DNA from 3 places in the Psychrobacillus sp. FSL K6-4046 genome. Region 1 is predicted to be linked to each of the others. Evidence: a T-box and tRNA genes for the amino acid it is inferred to sense, from the RefSeq annotation. Region 1 holds a T-box; the other regions hold tRNA genes.
What was found. The T-box of region 1 lies ahead of argS (arginine--tRNA ligase). A T-box ahead of a tRNA ligase gene usually reads a tRNA of that ligase, here a tRNA-Arg.

Region 1 (4,753 bases):
CCCGTTTGAAATCGCATTAAGCTATGCGTTATGTAGAAGCTTTAACACTTTCTTTAACTCGGCAGCTTTAATTTGTCCGGGAGCGGAAGCAGAGAGAACGGAACCAAATGTAGCGGCTGAACCAAAAATCTCTCCAGCCATACGACTAACGATACCTGCCTTAGCCATAGACATCGTAATAATTGGACGGTCTGCATATGTAGAATACATTGTGTAGGTAGCATCCAAAAGGGTAAGAACGTCTGCGGGGCTACTAGGCATCACAGCTATTTTGGGGATATCTGCCCCTAGCTTTTGCATAGTTGTCATTCGTTCTATTATGACTTCTTTGGGAGGTGTTCCTTTAAAATCATGGCTTGACATTACAACAGAAATTTGAAAATCCTTAGCTAAAGCTACTAATTCCTCTACATCCTCCGAAAAAAGCTCTATATCCACTAAATCTATTTCTTTTGTTTGGATGACCTCACGCAAAAGCTGCTTATAATAGGTGCTCTCTATAACAGTAGAACCGCCCTCCTTATGACTTCTAAAGGTAAATAGAAGAGGAATTGGATACAAAAAATTGCGTATATAGGAAAGGGTATCCTTGACCACTTCTAGGTTTTCCACTCCTTGTAACAAATCTACTCTCCACTCCACTATATCTGGAGCGCTTTCTTTAACTAGTGGTAGCTCATTTAAAAGGAAATCTTTATCTTTTCCTATTAATGGAACAATGACCTTAGGAAGTCCTTCTCCAATGTGAATATCCCGAATAGAAATAATTTTCATAAATATCTCCCATCATGCAACGTTTTACGTTATATTAACATAAAACGTTTCAAAGGGGATGTAAAAATGAGATTTCAAATCTATGAAAGTGCAGAGAATTTTTACGAGAAGGCAATACCTTTTTTAAAGGAAAATGAGGACAAATTTAGCTTGTTTCTAGGGGTGCTAGAAAGAATACGAGTAGGTGGATATGAAAATCCGCTAATGGCGACTATTGAAGAAGATGGAGAGTTAATTGCTCTTTTTCAAATGACTCCACCACATCCTTTAAATATTATTTTTGTGGATCCAAATAAAATAGAGGCATCCACTGATTTAGGTATAGAAGAAATCATACAACGAGGTATACATATTGATTCTATAATAAGTGTGAAAGAGTGGGCTATGCATTTTGCAGAGAAATGGGAAGAAAAAACCGGTCAACCACACTCTCTATTAATGGACCAGGGGCTATACCGATTAGATCAAGTAGACGATACGTTAGAAGCAAGTCCTGGCTCTTGGAGGCTTGCTAATGACAAAGACGCTCCACTAATCGAATCATGGCTTAGCAAATTTGAAGAAGATACAGGACTTCCGAGAAGCGCAAAAGAAGATATAGCTCAAAGAGTGGAAACTATGTTAAATGCTCGTGAGGTTTTTCTTTGGGAGGATGAAGGGGAAATCGTGTCCATGATGAAGAAGGCGAGACCTTCCGCGCATGGGGTGACTGTTTCTATGGTGTTTACTCCTAAAGAGAAACGACGCAAAGGATATGCTAGAACGATGGTTGTAGCCTGCAGTAAGGAGCTTTTAAAGGAATATGATTTCTGTGTTTTATATACCGATATGCTAAACCCGACCTCCAATAAAATCTACCAAGAAATTGGTTATCAGAAGCTATTAGATTCGGTTCATTTACAGCTTGGCGAAACAAAATAGGGCGTACCTTTAAAAAAATAGCGACTCATATTGACTTTCATATTTTGTTCCTTTAAAATAAGTGAAAATTCATACACAATTCGATGATAAAGAGAGTATTTGAAGAGATAATGTTTAGCGAGTCAGGGGTGGTGAAAGCCTGATACAGGACTTTTCAGAGAAACGCACTTTGGAGAAGCTTTTTGAACTAAGAGTAGAAAAGACCGGGGAAGTCCTCGTTACTAACGTTAAAGCGGTCACAACGTGTGACAACTAGAGTGGTACCACGGGAATTTCAGCTCTCGTCTCTTCATAGAGGCGAGGGCTTTTTATATGGAAGAATTAAATGGGAGGATGACTGTACATGGAATTAGTAAAGCAAATTGCTGCTTTGATTGGTGCCCAACTAGAAGGACTAACAGTAGAGGAAATAGAAAAGCTTTTAGAAACGCCAAAGAACGTAGAACTAGGAGATGTAGCATTTCCTTGTTTTACGCTAGCAAAAATATATAAAAAATCTCCTCAGCTTATTGCCGCTGAATTGGCAAAGCAGCTCAAGGGAGTACTTATTATAAAGGCGGAGTCAGTAGGAGGATATGTGAACCTTTTTTATAATCAGCAAACAGTAGCTAAACTAGTATTAGAGGAAATACTTAAAGATCCAAATCATTACGGCCAGCTGCCAATGAAGAACGAGAAAATTACGATAGATTTCTCCTCACCGAATATCGCTAAGCCCTTTTCTATGGGACATCTACGTTCTACGGTAATAGGAAATGCACTAGCCAATATAGCAGAAAAGAACGGATACAAGACTATTCGTATTAACCATTTAGGAGACTGGGGAACCCAGTTTGGTAAGCTGATTGTTGCTTATAAGCTATGGGGGGATAAAGAAAAAATAGAAGCCTCTCCAATAGAGGAGCTATTGAAAATCTATGTGAAATTCCATGAGGAAGCAGTAAGCGACGAATCGCTGAATGATAAGGCGAGAGCTGCCTTCAAGCATTTGGAGCAGGGGGATGAGGAGGCTAGAGAACTTTGGAAATGGTTCAAGGAAGCCTCTCTTAAAGAATTTCAAGGTATTTATGAATTGTTAGGAATTCAATTTGATTCCCTGGATGGCGAGGCTTTTTATAACGATAAAATGGCAATAGTCGTTAAGGATCTAGAAGAGAGAGGTTTGCTAGTCGAGTCTAGCGGTGCATTAGTAGTGGAGCTCGAGGATATGCCGCCATGCTTGATTCAGAAAACGGATGGAGCAACTCTTTATGCTACGAGAGATTTATCGGCAGCCTTGTATCGCAAAAAAGAATATGATTTTGCAAAGTCATTTTATGTAGTGGGCAACGAGCAATCACTTCATTTTAAACAGTTGTTCAAAGTATTAGATAAGTTGGGATATGGTTGGGCAAAAGCATGTCAGCATGTCCCTTTTGGAATGATGCTAAAGGATGGCAAGAAGATGTCGACCCGTAAAGGGAAAGTAGTTTTATTGAAAGGAGTGTTAGAAGAAGCGATTCAAGAGGCAAAAAGAGGTATTGAAGAGAAAAATCCATCTCTTCCTAATAAAGAAGAGGTCGCAAAATCGGTTGGGGTAGGTGCAGTCATCTTCCATGATTTAAAAAATCATCGTATGAATGATGTAGAATTTTCACTAGAACAAATGCTCAACTTCGAAGGGGAAACTGGCCCGTACGTTCAGTATACACATGCAAGAATATGTTCCCTTCTTCAAAAGGGCAATTTTGATGCTAACAATGTAAGCCTGGAAGGGTTAAAGAAAGAGACTTGGCAAACGATTACGACACTTCAACGTTTTCCACAGGTTATTCAGAAATCCTTTGAACAGGTAGATCCGTCTCTTATAGCAAAATACTGCCTAACGCTATCTCGGCACTTTAATAAATATTATGCACATACAAAAATCCTCGTTGATAACGACACAAAGGTATCCAAACTGACGCTTTGTTATGCGGTTGCGATAGTTTTAAAGGAAGGGTTGAACTTACTGGGTATAGAAGCTCCGGAACAGATGTAAAAGAAAAAAGACTGGTCGTGATTCTGCTCACAACCAGTTTTTTGTATAGTTATTTTAAATCAATAATGATGTCTTCCATTTGGAATTGTTTTTGATCGGCGGTTATACTGCCTTTGTATCCCTTATCTTCTTCAATAAGCTCATGATTACGTAATTCTACCTCGGGAGTTATAATAAGCTGAGTAGCCTGAGGATCAACTTTTTCATATATGGCGCCCCATTTAGTCGAGTGCTTATGAACAGAATAACTCCCACTTTGTTCTTCTAGCGAATAACGATTTCCTAAATTATCCTTAACTAATAATTCAACGATAGCGCTATCCCACTTTTCATATAATTTATTAGTGTCAATTTGTTCAAATAGAAGATGAAACGAATTTGGAGATATCGTTAGCTTTTGAAGATGTACTGTAAGGTCATTTTGACTAAGCTTTTTATCTAATTTATAAATATCAATGTCTGCTTTGTTTAAAGTAAAGTTAAATTTCCAATTACCCTCTATGGGCTCGTTATCAGTGGTTCTTCCTGGGCGCAAATAATCTATATTCCATTCTATTGGTAAAGAGGTTTCTTCTTCCTCCATTTTCATAGTGATAATACCTACATACTTATTCTCACTCTCTGATACTTTACTTGCCTCATGACTTCCAGTTTTAGGAGAGCCTTGAAGGTGAGGTATCCCTCTAATTACCAAGGGGTTCCCAAGATCTCTATTGGCCTTGATTGTATACGCCACAATCATAGATTCACCATCGTAAATGGCATCATCAACAGTTACGTTTATCCCATTACTTGTTGCTGTTAAGTTAATCATAGTAGCATTTTCAGCGTAGTCTCCATAAAATTCTCCATTTTTATCTCTGTAATCATAAAAGAATTTATAAATATTACTAATTACTGGAATATTGTCCGCGTAGGCTGTGAAGGAAAGTCCTACTAAAGCAGAGATACTGAGTCCTGCAGCAAGAGAAGCGGCAGCTAAAATCTTTTTTCCTTTCTTTTGTTTAGGAGAGATTTTATTTTTTAATTCTTTTTTTA
Region 2 (4,753 bases), 140 kb from region 1:
GGGTATCTAATCCTGTTTGCTCCCCACGCTTTCGCGCCTCAGCGTCAGTTACAGACCAGAAAGCCGCCTTCGCCACTGGTGTTCCTCCAAATCTCTACGCATTTCACCGCTACACTTGGAATTCCGCTTTCCTCTTCTGTACTCAAGTCCCCCAGTTTCCAATGACCCTCCACGGTTGAGCCGTGGGCTTTCACATCAGACTTAAAGGACCGCCTGCGCGCGCTTTACGCCCAATAATTCCGGACAACGCTTGCCACCTACGTATTACCGCGGCTGCTGGCACGTAGTTAGCCGTGGCTTTCTAATGAGGTACCGTCAAGGTACGAGCAGTTACTCTCGTACTTGTTCTTCCCTCACAACAGAGTTTTACGATCCGAAAACCTTCTTCACTCACGCGGCGTTGCTCCATCAGACTTTCGTCCATTGTGGAAGATTCCCTACTGCTGCCTCCCGTAGGAGTCTGGGCCGTGTCTCAGTCCCAGTGTGGCCGATCACCCTCTCAGGTCGGCTACGCATCGTCGCCTTGGTGAGCCGTTACCTCACCAACTAGCTAATGCGCCGCGGGCCCATCCTGTAGTGACAGCCGAAACCGTCTTTTAACATTTCCTCATGTGAGGTAATGGATTATTCGGTATTAGCCCCGGTTTCCCGGAGTTATCCCAATCTACAGGGCAGGTTGCCCACGTGTTACTCACCCGTCCGCCGCTAAATCAGAAGAAGCAAGCTTCTTCATCATCCGCTCGACTTGCATGTATTAGGCACGCCGCCAGCGTTCGTCCTGAGCCAGGATCAAACTCTCCATAATAGAGAACTTAAAAAGCTCATTTTGTTTTGCTGGCATCATCATTAAATGATGTCAAAAATTGTTTTGCGTCAATCAAACCGAAGCTTGTTGATGCTGTATGTCTTAACGTTTTGCATGTTCAGTTTTCAATGTTCATGTATTACTTTAGTATAATTGGAGCGGGTGAAGAGAATCGAACTCTCATCATCAGCTTGGAAGGCTGAGGTTTTACCACTAAACTACACCCGCATATATAATATATTAAATAATTGTTTGTTTGGCGCGCCCGGCAGGAGTCGAACCCACAACCTTCTGATCCGTAGTCAGACGCTCTATCCAATTGAGCTACGGGCGCTTAGTAAGAGACAATGCTTGGTGCGGCCGAGAGGACTTGAACCTCCACGGGGTTAACCCCCACTAGGCCCTCAACCTAGCGCGTCTGCCGTTCCGCCACGACCGCGTAGTTATAAAATGGGAAGATGTTTATTATAACTTACTCTCATGAGCTTGTCAACAATTATTGTAATATGATGAGCCATGAAGGACTCGAACCTTCGACCCTCTGATTAAAAGTCAGATGCTCTACCAACTGAGCTAATGGCTCACGAAACGAAATGGCTGGGGTACCTGGATTCGAACCAGGGCATGACGGAATCAAAATCCGTTGCCTTACCGCTTGGCTATACCCCAACATGGCGATCCCGACCGGGATCGAACCGGCGATCTCCTGCGTGACAGGCAGGCATGTTAACCGCTACACCACGGGACCTATGTATCTTTAATTCAATTAAATGGTGACCCCTACGGGATTCGAACCCGTGTTACCGCCGTGAAAGGGCGGTGTCTTAACCGCTTGACCAAGGGGCCATTTAAAGATGGCTCCGAAGGTAGGACTCGAACCTACGACCGATCGGTTAACAGCCGATTGCTCTACCACTGAGCTACTTCGGAATAATTTATGTCGTTTTGTTCTACTCGACTTTTTCTATTATAGAGAGGGTTTGGACAAACGTCAACACTTTTCATCAAATTTCTTTCATTTTTTTAAAAGAACTTAAATGCAGGTCCCCAAAACACTTGCCACACTTGAATTTCTGCGTATTTACTCGAATTTTCCGTCTATATAACAAACCACATTTTGCGCACTCATACACATACAGTTTAGTACGTTTTTGACTTTTAGGTGCTACGAGTGTAGAGCAAAATCTAGGTGAATCTGTCTGTTTTAGAAGCTGACGAAAATCTGCATCTCTATGTTTATACCCTTTCCCTTCTATATGTAAGTGATAATGACAAAGCTCATGCTTAATAACTCCAATCAACTCATTCATTCCATGTTTCTCTAACACTAGAGGATTTATTTCAATCATATGTGTTCTTAACATATACCTTCCGCCGGTACTGCGCAGTCTTTTATTGAAATAAGCTTTATGGTGAAACTTCCTTTTAAAAATCTGCATTGATATGCTACTTACTAATTCACTCAATTGTTCATCTGTCACTATACTCTCTCCTAGATAAAAGAGCTTGTCCACTGATGTTCATCAATGGACAACTCTGGTTATTATTAGACTTGTTGTTCAGGTGGAAGCATCGTTAATGCAATTCTTCCTTTGTTGGCATCGAACTGCTCTACCCATACAGTAACGATATCCCCAAGGGAGACTACATCTAAAGGATGCTTTACAAATCCTTTTTTAAGCTTGGAGATGTGTACAAGTCCATCTTGTTTAACACCTATATCTACAAAGGCGCCGAAGTCGACTACATTTCGAACTGTACCTTGAAGCTCCATTCCTGCTTTTAGATCCTCTAACTTTAGTACATCTTTTTTAAGTAATGGCTGCGGGAAAGCTTCACGTGGATCTCGTGCTGGCTTAATCAATGCATCCAAAATATCCTTTAGCGTAATCTCACCAATCCCTAATTCTTTACTAGTTTCTTCTATAGAAATAGTTTTTAGTACTTCTTCTGCTTCCTTAGAACCTATTTGGCTTTTAGTTAGTCCAGCAATTTCAAGGACTTGTTCCGCTGCCTTATAGCTTTCCGGGTGAATTCCTGTTGCATCTAACGGATTTTTAGCGTCTGGAACACGTAGGAAACCAATTGCCTGTTCATATGTTTTAGCTCCAAGACGAGGAATTTTCTTAAGCTGAGCTCTTGAAGTGAAACGTCCTTGTTCATTTCGCATGTTTACCACGTTCTCTGCTACAGTTTTAGAAAGGCCAGATACGTATTGAAGTAATGAAGCCGATGCTGTATTTACATTTACGCCTACTTGGTTAACCGCAGTCTCTACTATAAAAGAAAGAGATTCCGACAGTTTCTTTTGTGACACATCATGCTGGTATTGTCCCACACCTACTGCCTTTGGATCTATTTTTACCAACTCCGCCAAAGGGTCTTGTAGTCTTCTAGCAATTGATACGGCACTTCGTTGCTCAACTTGAAGGTCGGGAAACTCGTTCCTTGCTGTTTCTGAAGCTGAGTACACCGAAGCACCTGCTTCATTGACAATTACGTATGCAACCTCTCCTGTCACTTCCTTCAGGCAATCTACGATAAATTGCTCTGTTTCACGAGATGCCGTACCATTTCCAATCGCTATAAGAGAAATCGGATAATTCTTAAGGTAAGAAAGAACTTTCTTTTTTGAGCCTTCTACATCCATTTTAGGTGCGTGAGGGTAAATGGCAGATACCTCTAATAGCTTACCTGTATCATCAACCACTGCAAGTTTACAGCCAGTACGGTAGGCCGGGTCCACTCCAAGTACCACTTTTCCTTTTAATGGTGGCTGAAGTAAGAGGTTACGTAGGTTTTCAGAAAAAATATGAATAGCCTGCGCTTCAGCTTTTTCTGTAAGCTCTGCACGAATTTCTCTTTCTACGGAAGGTTGAATCAATCTCTTATAAGAATCCTCTATCGCTAGCTTCACCTGTTCCACTGCTTCACTAGTAGCATGATTCGGTATCCATTGTGCTTCCATTACTCTTAAAATTTTGTCCTGCGGTGTTTGTAGACCAACTTTAAGTACATCCTCTTTTTCACCGCGATTTAAGGCAAGAATTCGATGAGGTACTATTTTTTTCACTGGCTCTTCATATTCATAATACATTTCATAAACGTTTTTTTCATCGAGCTCTGCTTTTTTCAAAGAGGATACAATTCTTCCGTCGGTGCGCGTTAGGTTACGTATTTGTTCCCGTATTTTAGCATCATCTGCAAACTGTTCTGCTAATATATCACGAGCACCTTGAAGCACGTCTTCAGTAGTCATTACCTCTAATTCTTCATTTACATAAGCTTCTGCTTGGGTTTGAATAGATTCTTTGGGGAATCCAAGTAGTTCCGTAGCTAAAGGTTCCAGCCCTTTTTCTTTTGCTATAGTAGCTTTCGTTCTACGTTTTTGTTTGTATGGTCTATACAGATCCTCTACTCGTTGAAGGACAGTCGCATTTTGTATAGAAGCTGAAAGTTCTTCAGTAAGTTTCCCTTGTTCTTCTATTAATCGCAGAACTTCCTCTTTGCGTTGTTCGAGCTGTTGGATATAATGATAACGATCTTCTATTGCTTTTATTTGTACTTCATCCAATGAGCCTGTTTGTTCTTTACGATATCGAGCTATAAAAGGTACTGTGTTTCCTTCTTCTAATAATTTTATTACTTGCTCTGCCTGCGATGTTTTCGTGCCCGTCTCTTTGGATACGAGCTGAAGCATTTTCTTTAGTTCCAAAACAAACCCATCCTTTCTATCTAACCTTATTTTAACATATTCTGAACGCAGCAAAAAAGCTTACCCTTTAATTATGAGAGTAAGCTTCCTACAATGAATGTGGCGTCGTCGCCATGTTCTATTTCTTTATAAACTGTTTCGTACAAACATTTAGTACCGCTAGACTCCTTAATAGTGGACTTTGGACTCTTCATCACTACCCCATCAGAATGCAAAAGGAACAAGTCATCTTT
Region 3 (4,753 bases), 420 kb from region 1:
ACTGCCCCATTACGGGCAGTGGGTTTCCCCATTCGGAAATCTTCGGATCGAAGCTCACTTACAGCTCCCCGAAGCATATCGGTGTTAGTGCCGTCCTTCATCGACTCCTAGTGCCAAGGCATCCACCGTGCGCCCTTATTAACTTAACCTAAAAGTTAAAAGTACTACACTTGCAATCACGTAAGTGATCACAATTTGAATATCTTGCGTTTGTTTCTTTTTTTGATGTCGTTTTATCCAGTTTTCAAAGAACAAATTATTTCGTTGGTGGAGCCTAGCGGGATCGAACCGCTGACCTCCTGCGTGCAAGGCAGGCGCTCTCCCAGCTGAGCTAAGGCCCCGAAATAAAAAAAGGTATGGTGGGCCTAAATGGACTCGAACCATCGACCTCACGCTTATCAGGCGTGCGCTCTAACCAGCTGAGCTATAGGCCCTCTTTGAATTTCCATATCTATTAAAAATATTAATATACATGAACATTCAAAACTGAACTGCAAAACGTTAAGATACAGATAAAGATCTGTATTCCGAATATATCCTTAGAAAGGAGGTGATCCAGCCGCACCTTCCGATACGGCTACCTTGTTACGACTTCACCCCAATCATCTGTCCCACCTTCGGCGGCTGGCTCCCAAAAGGGTTACCCCACCGACTTCGGGTGTTACAAACTCTCGTGGTGTGACGGGCGGTGTGTACAAGGCCCGGGAACGTATTCACCGTGGCATGCTGATCCACGATTACTAGCGATTCCGGCTTCATGTAGGCGAGTTGCAGCCTACAATCCGAACTGAGAACGGTTTTATGGGATTTGCTCACCCTCGCGGGGTTGCGACCCTCTGTACCGTCCATTGTAGCACGTGTGTAGCCCAGGTCATAAGGGGCATGATGATTTGACGTCATCCCCACCTTCCTCCGGTTTATCACCGGCAGTCACCTTAGAGTGCCCAACTGAATGCTGGCAACTAAGATCAAGGGTTGCGCTCGTTGCGGGACTTAACCCAACATCTCACGACACGAGCTGACGACAACCATGCACCACCTGTCACCGCTGTCCCCGAAGGGAAAAGCCTATCTCTAGGCCGGTCAGCGGGATGTCAAGACCTGGTAAGGTTCTTCGCGTTGCTTCGAATTAAACCACATGCTCCACCGCTTGTGCGGGCCCCCGTCAATTCCTTTGAGTTTCAGTCTTGCGACCGTACTCCCCAGGCGGAGTGCTTAATGCGTTAGCTGCAGCACTAAGGGGCGGAAACCCCCTAACACTTAGCACTCATCGTTTACGGCGTGGACTACCAGGGTATCTAATCCTGTTTGCTCCCCACGCTTTCGCGCCTCAGCGTCAGTTACAGACCAGAAAGCCGCCTTCGCCACTGGTGTTCCTCCAAATCTCTACGCATTTCACCGCTACACTTGGAATTCCGCTTTCCTCTTCTGTACTCAAGTCCCCCAGTTTCCAATGACCCTCCACGGTTGAGCCGTGGGCTTTCACATCAGACTTAAAGGACCGCCTGCGCGCGCTTTACGCCCAATAATTCCGGACAACGCTTGCCACCTACGTATTACCGCGGCTGCTGGCACGTAGTTAGCCGTGGCTTTCTAATGAGGTACCGTCAAGGTACGAGCAGTTACTCTCGTACTTGTTCTTCCCTCACAACAGAGTTTTACGATCCGAAAACCTTCTTCACTCACGCGGCGTTGCTCCATCAGACTTTCGTCCATTGTGGAAGATTCCCTACTGCTGCCTCCCGTAGGAGTCTGGGCCGTGTCTCAGTCCCAGTGTGGCCGATCACCCTCTCAGGTCGGCTACGCATCGTCGCCTTGGTGAGCCGTTACCTCACCAACTAGCTAATGCGCCGCGGGCCCATCCTGTAGTGACAGCCGAAACCGTCTTTTAACATTTCCTCATGTGAGGTAATGGATTATTCGGTATTAGCCCCGGTTTCCCGGAGTTATCCCAATCTACAGGGCAGGTTGCCCACGTGTTACTCACCCGTCCGCCGCTAAATCAGAAGAAGCAAGCTTCTTCATCATCCGCTCGACTTGCATGTATTAGGCACGCCGCCAGCGTTCGTCCTGAGCCAGGATCAAACTCTCCATAATAGAGAACTTAAAAAGCTCATTTTGTTTTGCTGGCATCATCATTAAATGATGTCAAAAATTGTTTTGCGTCAATCAAGCCGAAGCTTGTTGATGCTGTATGTCTTAACGTTTTGCATGTTCAGTTTTCAATGTTCATGGTGGAGCCTAGCGGGATCGAACCGCTGACCTCCTGCGTGCAAGGCAGGCGCTCTCCCAGCTGAGCTAAGGCCCCGAAATAATAATAACTGGTCGGGAAGACAGGATTCGAACCTGCGACCCCTTGGTCCCAAACCAAGTGCTCTACCAAGCTGAGCTACTTCCCGTTATATGGCGCGCCCGGCAGGAGTCGAACCCACAACCTTCTGATCCGTAGTCAGACGCTCTATCCAATTGAGCTACGGGCGCTAATTATTCATAAAAGTGGTGCCGAGGACCGGAATCGAACCGGTACGGTAGTCACCTACCGCAGGATTTTAAGTCCTGTGCGTCTGCCAGTTCCGCCACCCCGGCACTTCAATGAATCTTTGGAGCGGAAGACGAGGTTCGAACTCGCGACCCCCACCTTGGCAAGGTGGTGTTCTACCACTGAACTACTTCCGCTCGGTTATTAAGTTAAGTGGTGCGGGTGAAGGGAGTCGAACCCCCACGCCTTGCGGCGCTAGATCCTAAGTCTAGTGCGTCTGCCAGTTCCGCCACACCCGCATATTTATTTCACAAAAGTGAATGAGCCATGAAGGACTCGAACCTTCGACCCTCTGATTAAAAGTCAGATGCTCTACCAACTGAGCTAATGGCTCGGAAAATGGTGCCGGAGAAAGGACTTGAACCCTCAACCTACTGATTACAAGTCAGTTGCTCTACCAGTTGAGCTACTCCGGCAGGAGTAAAATTATGGTGGAGGATGACGGGCTCGAACCGCCGACCCTCTGCTTGTAAGGCAGATGCTCTCCCAGCTGAGCTAATCCTCCTGGGTAATATTTTTTTATTGCAAGCCCAGCGACGTCCTACTCTTGCAGGGGGAGACCCCCAACTACCATCGGCGCTGAAGAGCTTAACTTCCGTGTTCGGTATGGGAACGGGTGTGACCTCTTCGCCATCATCACTAGACTTGAATAATAATTGAAAGACAAGTTTTATTATATCAACTATGTAGATTATTACAAGCTTTTTTTAAATAAAAATTTATTCTTTCAAAACTGAATAAACTGACATCTTAGAAACAAACAATTTGGTTAAGTCCTCGATCGATTAGTATTCGTCAGCTGCACGTGTCGCCACGCTTCCACCCCGAACCTATCTACCTCATCGTCTTTGAGGGATCTTACTTACTTGCGTAATGGGAAATCTCATCTTGAGGGGGGCTTCGTGCTTAGATGCTTTCAGCACTTATCCCGTCCACACATAGCTACCCAGCGATGCCCTTGGCAGAACAACTGGTACACCAGCGGTGTGTCCATCCCGGTCCTCTCGTACTAAGGACAGCTCCTCTCAAATTTCCTACGCCCACGACGGATAGGGACCGAACTGTCTCACGACGTTCTGAACCCAGCTCGCGTACCGCTTTAATGGGCGAACAGCCCAACCCTTGGGACCGACTACAGCCCCAGGATGCGATGAGCCGACATCGAGGTGCCAAACCTCCCCGTCGATGTGGACTCTTGGGGGAGATAAGCCTGTTATCCCCGGGGTAGCTTTTATCCGTTGAGCGATGGCCCTTCCATGCGGAACCACCGGATCACTAAGCCCGTCTTTCGACCCTGCTCGACTTGTAGGTCTCGCAGTCAAGCTCCCTTCTGCCTTTACACTCTTCGAATGATTTCCAACCATTCTGAGGGAACCTTTGGGCGCCTCCGTTACACTTTAGGAGGCGACCGCCCCAGTCAAACTGCCCGCCTGACACTGTCTCCTACCCGGGTTACGGGTATGGGTTAGAATTTCAATACAACCAGGGTAGTATCCCACCGACGCCTCCTCCGAAGCTGGCGCTCCGGGCTCTAAGGCTCCTACCTATCCTGTACAAGTTGCACCAAAATTCAATATCAAGCTACAGTAAAGCTCCACGGGGTCTTTCCGTCCTGTCGCGGGTAACCTGCATCTTCACAGGTACTATAATTTCACCGAGTCTCTCGTTGAGACAGTGCCCAGATCGTTACGCCTTTCGTGCGGGTCGGAACTTACCCGACAAGGAATTTCGCTACCTTAGGACCGTTATAGTTACGGCCGCCGTTTACTGGGGCTTCAATTCGCACCTTCGCTTGCGCTAAGCACTCCTCTTAACCTTCCAGCACCGGGCAGGCGTCAGCCCCTATACTTCACCTTACGGTTTTGCAGAGACCTGTGTTTTTGCTAAACAGTCGCCTGGGCCTATTCACTGCGGCTCTTCTAGGCTATTCACCCAAAAGAGCACCCCTTCTCCCGAAGTTACGGGGTCATTTTGCCGAGTTCCTTAACGAGAGTTCTCTCGCTCACCTTAGGATTCTCTCCTCGACTACCTGTGTCGGTTTGCGGTACGGGCACCTCCCACCTCGTTAGAGGCTTTTCTTGGCAGTGTGAAATCAGGAACTCCGGACATACGTCCTTGCCATCACAGCTCAATGTTACAGAGTGCGGATTTGCCTACACTCACACCTCACTGCTTGGACGTGCATAACCAACAGCACGCTTACCCTATCCTACT

Region 2: it has a tRNA-Arg gene. The T-box ahead of argS (arginine--tRNA ligase) is inferred to sense a tRNA for this amino acid. The anticodon was not compared.
Region 3: it has a tRNA-Arg gene. The T-box ahead of argS (arginine--tRNA ligase) is inferred to sense a tRNA for this amino acid. The anticodon was not compared.

The regions. Positions count from the first base shown of each region.
Region 1 is NZ_CP152020.1:3,564,079-3,568,831, reverse strand. Features, by position in the region: gene aroD (type I 3-dehydroquinate dehydratase) at 22-774, opposite strand; gene MKY09_RS17525 (GNAT family N-acetyltransferase) at 841-1,695, shown strand; T-box leader at 1,770-1,987, shown strand; gene argS (arginine--tRNA ligase) at 2,039-3,715, shown strand; gene MKY09_RS17515 (DUF4179 domain-containing protein) at 3,765-4,753, opposite strand, start outside.
Region 2 is NZ_CP152020.1:3,419,086-3,423,838, forward strand. Features, by position in the region: rRNA gene MKY09_RS16760 (16S ribosomal RNA) at 1-805, opposite strand, end outside; tRNA gene MKY09_RS16765 (tRNA-Gly) at 960-1,033, opposite strand; tRNA gene MKY09_RS16770 (tRNA-Arg) at 1,063-1,139, opposite strand; tRNA gene MKY09_RS16775 (tRNA-Leu) at 1,158-1,244, opposite strand; tRNA gene MKY09_RS16780 (tRNA-Lys) at 1,316-1,388, opposite strand; tRNA gene MKY09_RS16785 (tRNA-Gln) at 1,400-1,474, opposite strand; tRNA gene MKY09_RS16790 (tRNA-Asp) at 1,478-1,553, opposite strand; tRNA gene MKY09_RS16795 (tRNA-Glu) at 1,577-1,651, opposite strand; tRNA gene MKY09_RS16800 (tRNA-Asn) at 1,661-1,735, opposite strand; gene MKY09_RS16805 (SprT family protein) at 1,810-2,286, opposite strand; gene MKY09_RS16810 (Tex family protein) at 2,352-4,520, opposite strand; gene MKY09_RS16815 (PP2C family serine/threonine-protein phosphatase) at 4,592-4,753, opposite strand, start outside.
Region 3 is NZ_CP152020.1:97,297-102,049, reverse strand. Features, by position in the region: rRNA gene MKY09_RS00540 (23S ribosomal RNA) at 1-149, opposite strand, end outside; tRNA gene MKY09_RS00535 (tRNA-Ala) at 266-341, opposite strand; tRNA gene MKY09_RS00530 (tRNA-Ile) at 358-434, opposite strand; rRNA gene MKY09_RS00525 (16S ribosomal RNA) at 544-2,097, opposite strand; tRNA gene MKY09_RS00520 (tRNA-Ala) at 2,233-2,308, opposite strand; tRNA gene MKY09_RS00515 (tRNA-Pro) at 2,323-2,399, opposite strand; tRNA gene MKY09_RS00510 (tRNA-Arg) at 2,405-2,481, opposite strand; tRNA gene MKY09_RS00505 (tRNA-Leu) at 2,498-2,586, opposite strand; tRNA gene MKY09_RS00500 (tRNA-Gly) at 2,602-2,676, opposite strand; tRNA gene MKY09_RS00495 (tRNA-Leu) at 2,694-2,778, opposite strand; tRNA gene MKY09_RS00490 (tRNA-Lys) at 2,801-2,873, opposite strand; tRNA gene MKY09_RS00485 (tRNA-Thr) at 2,880-2,955, opposite strand; tRNA gene MKY09_RS00480 (tRNA-Val) at 2,969-3,044, opposite strand; rRNA gene rrf (5S ribosomal RNA) at 3,068-3,183, opposite strand; rRNA gene MKY09_RS00470 (23S ribosomal RNA) at 3,305-4,753, opposite strand, start outside.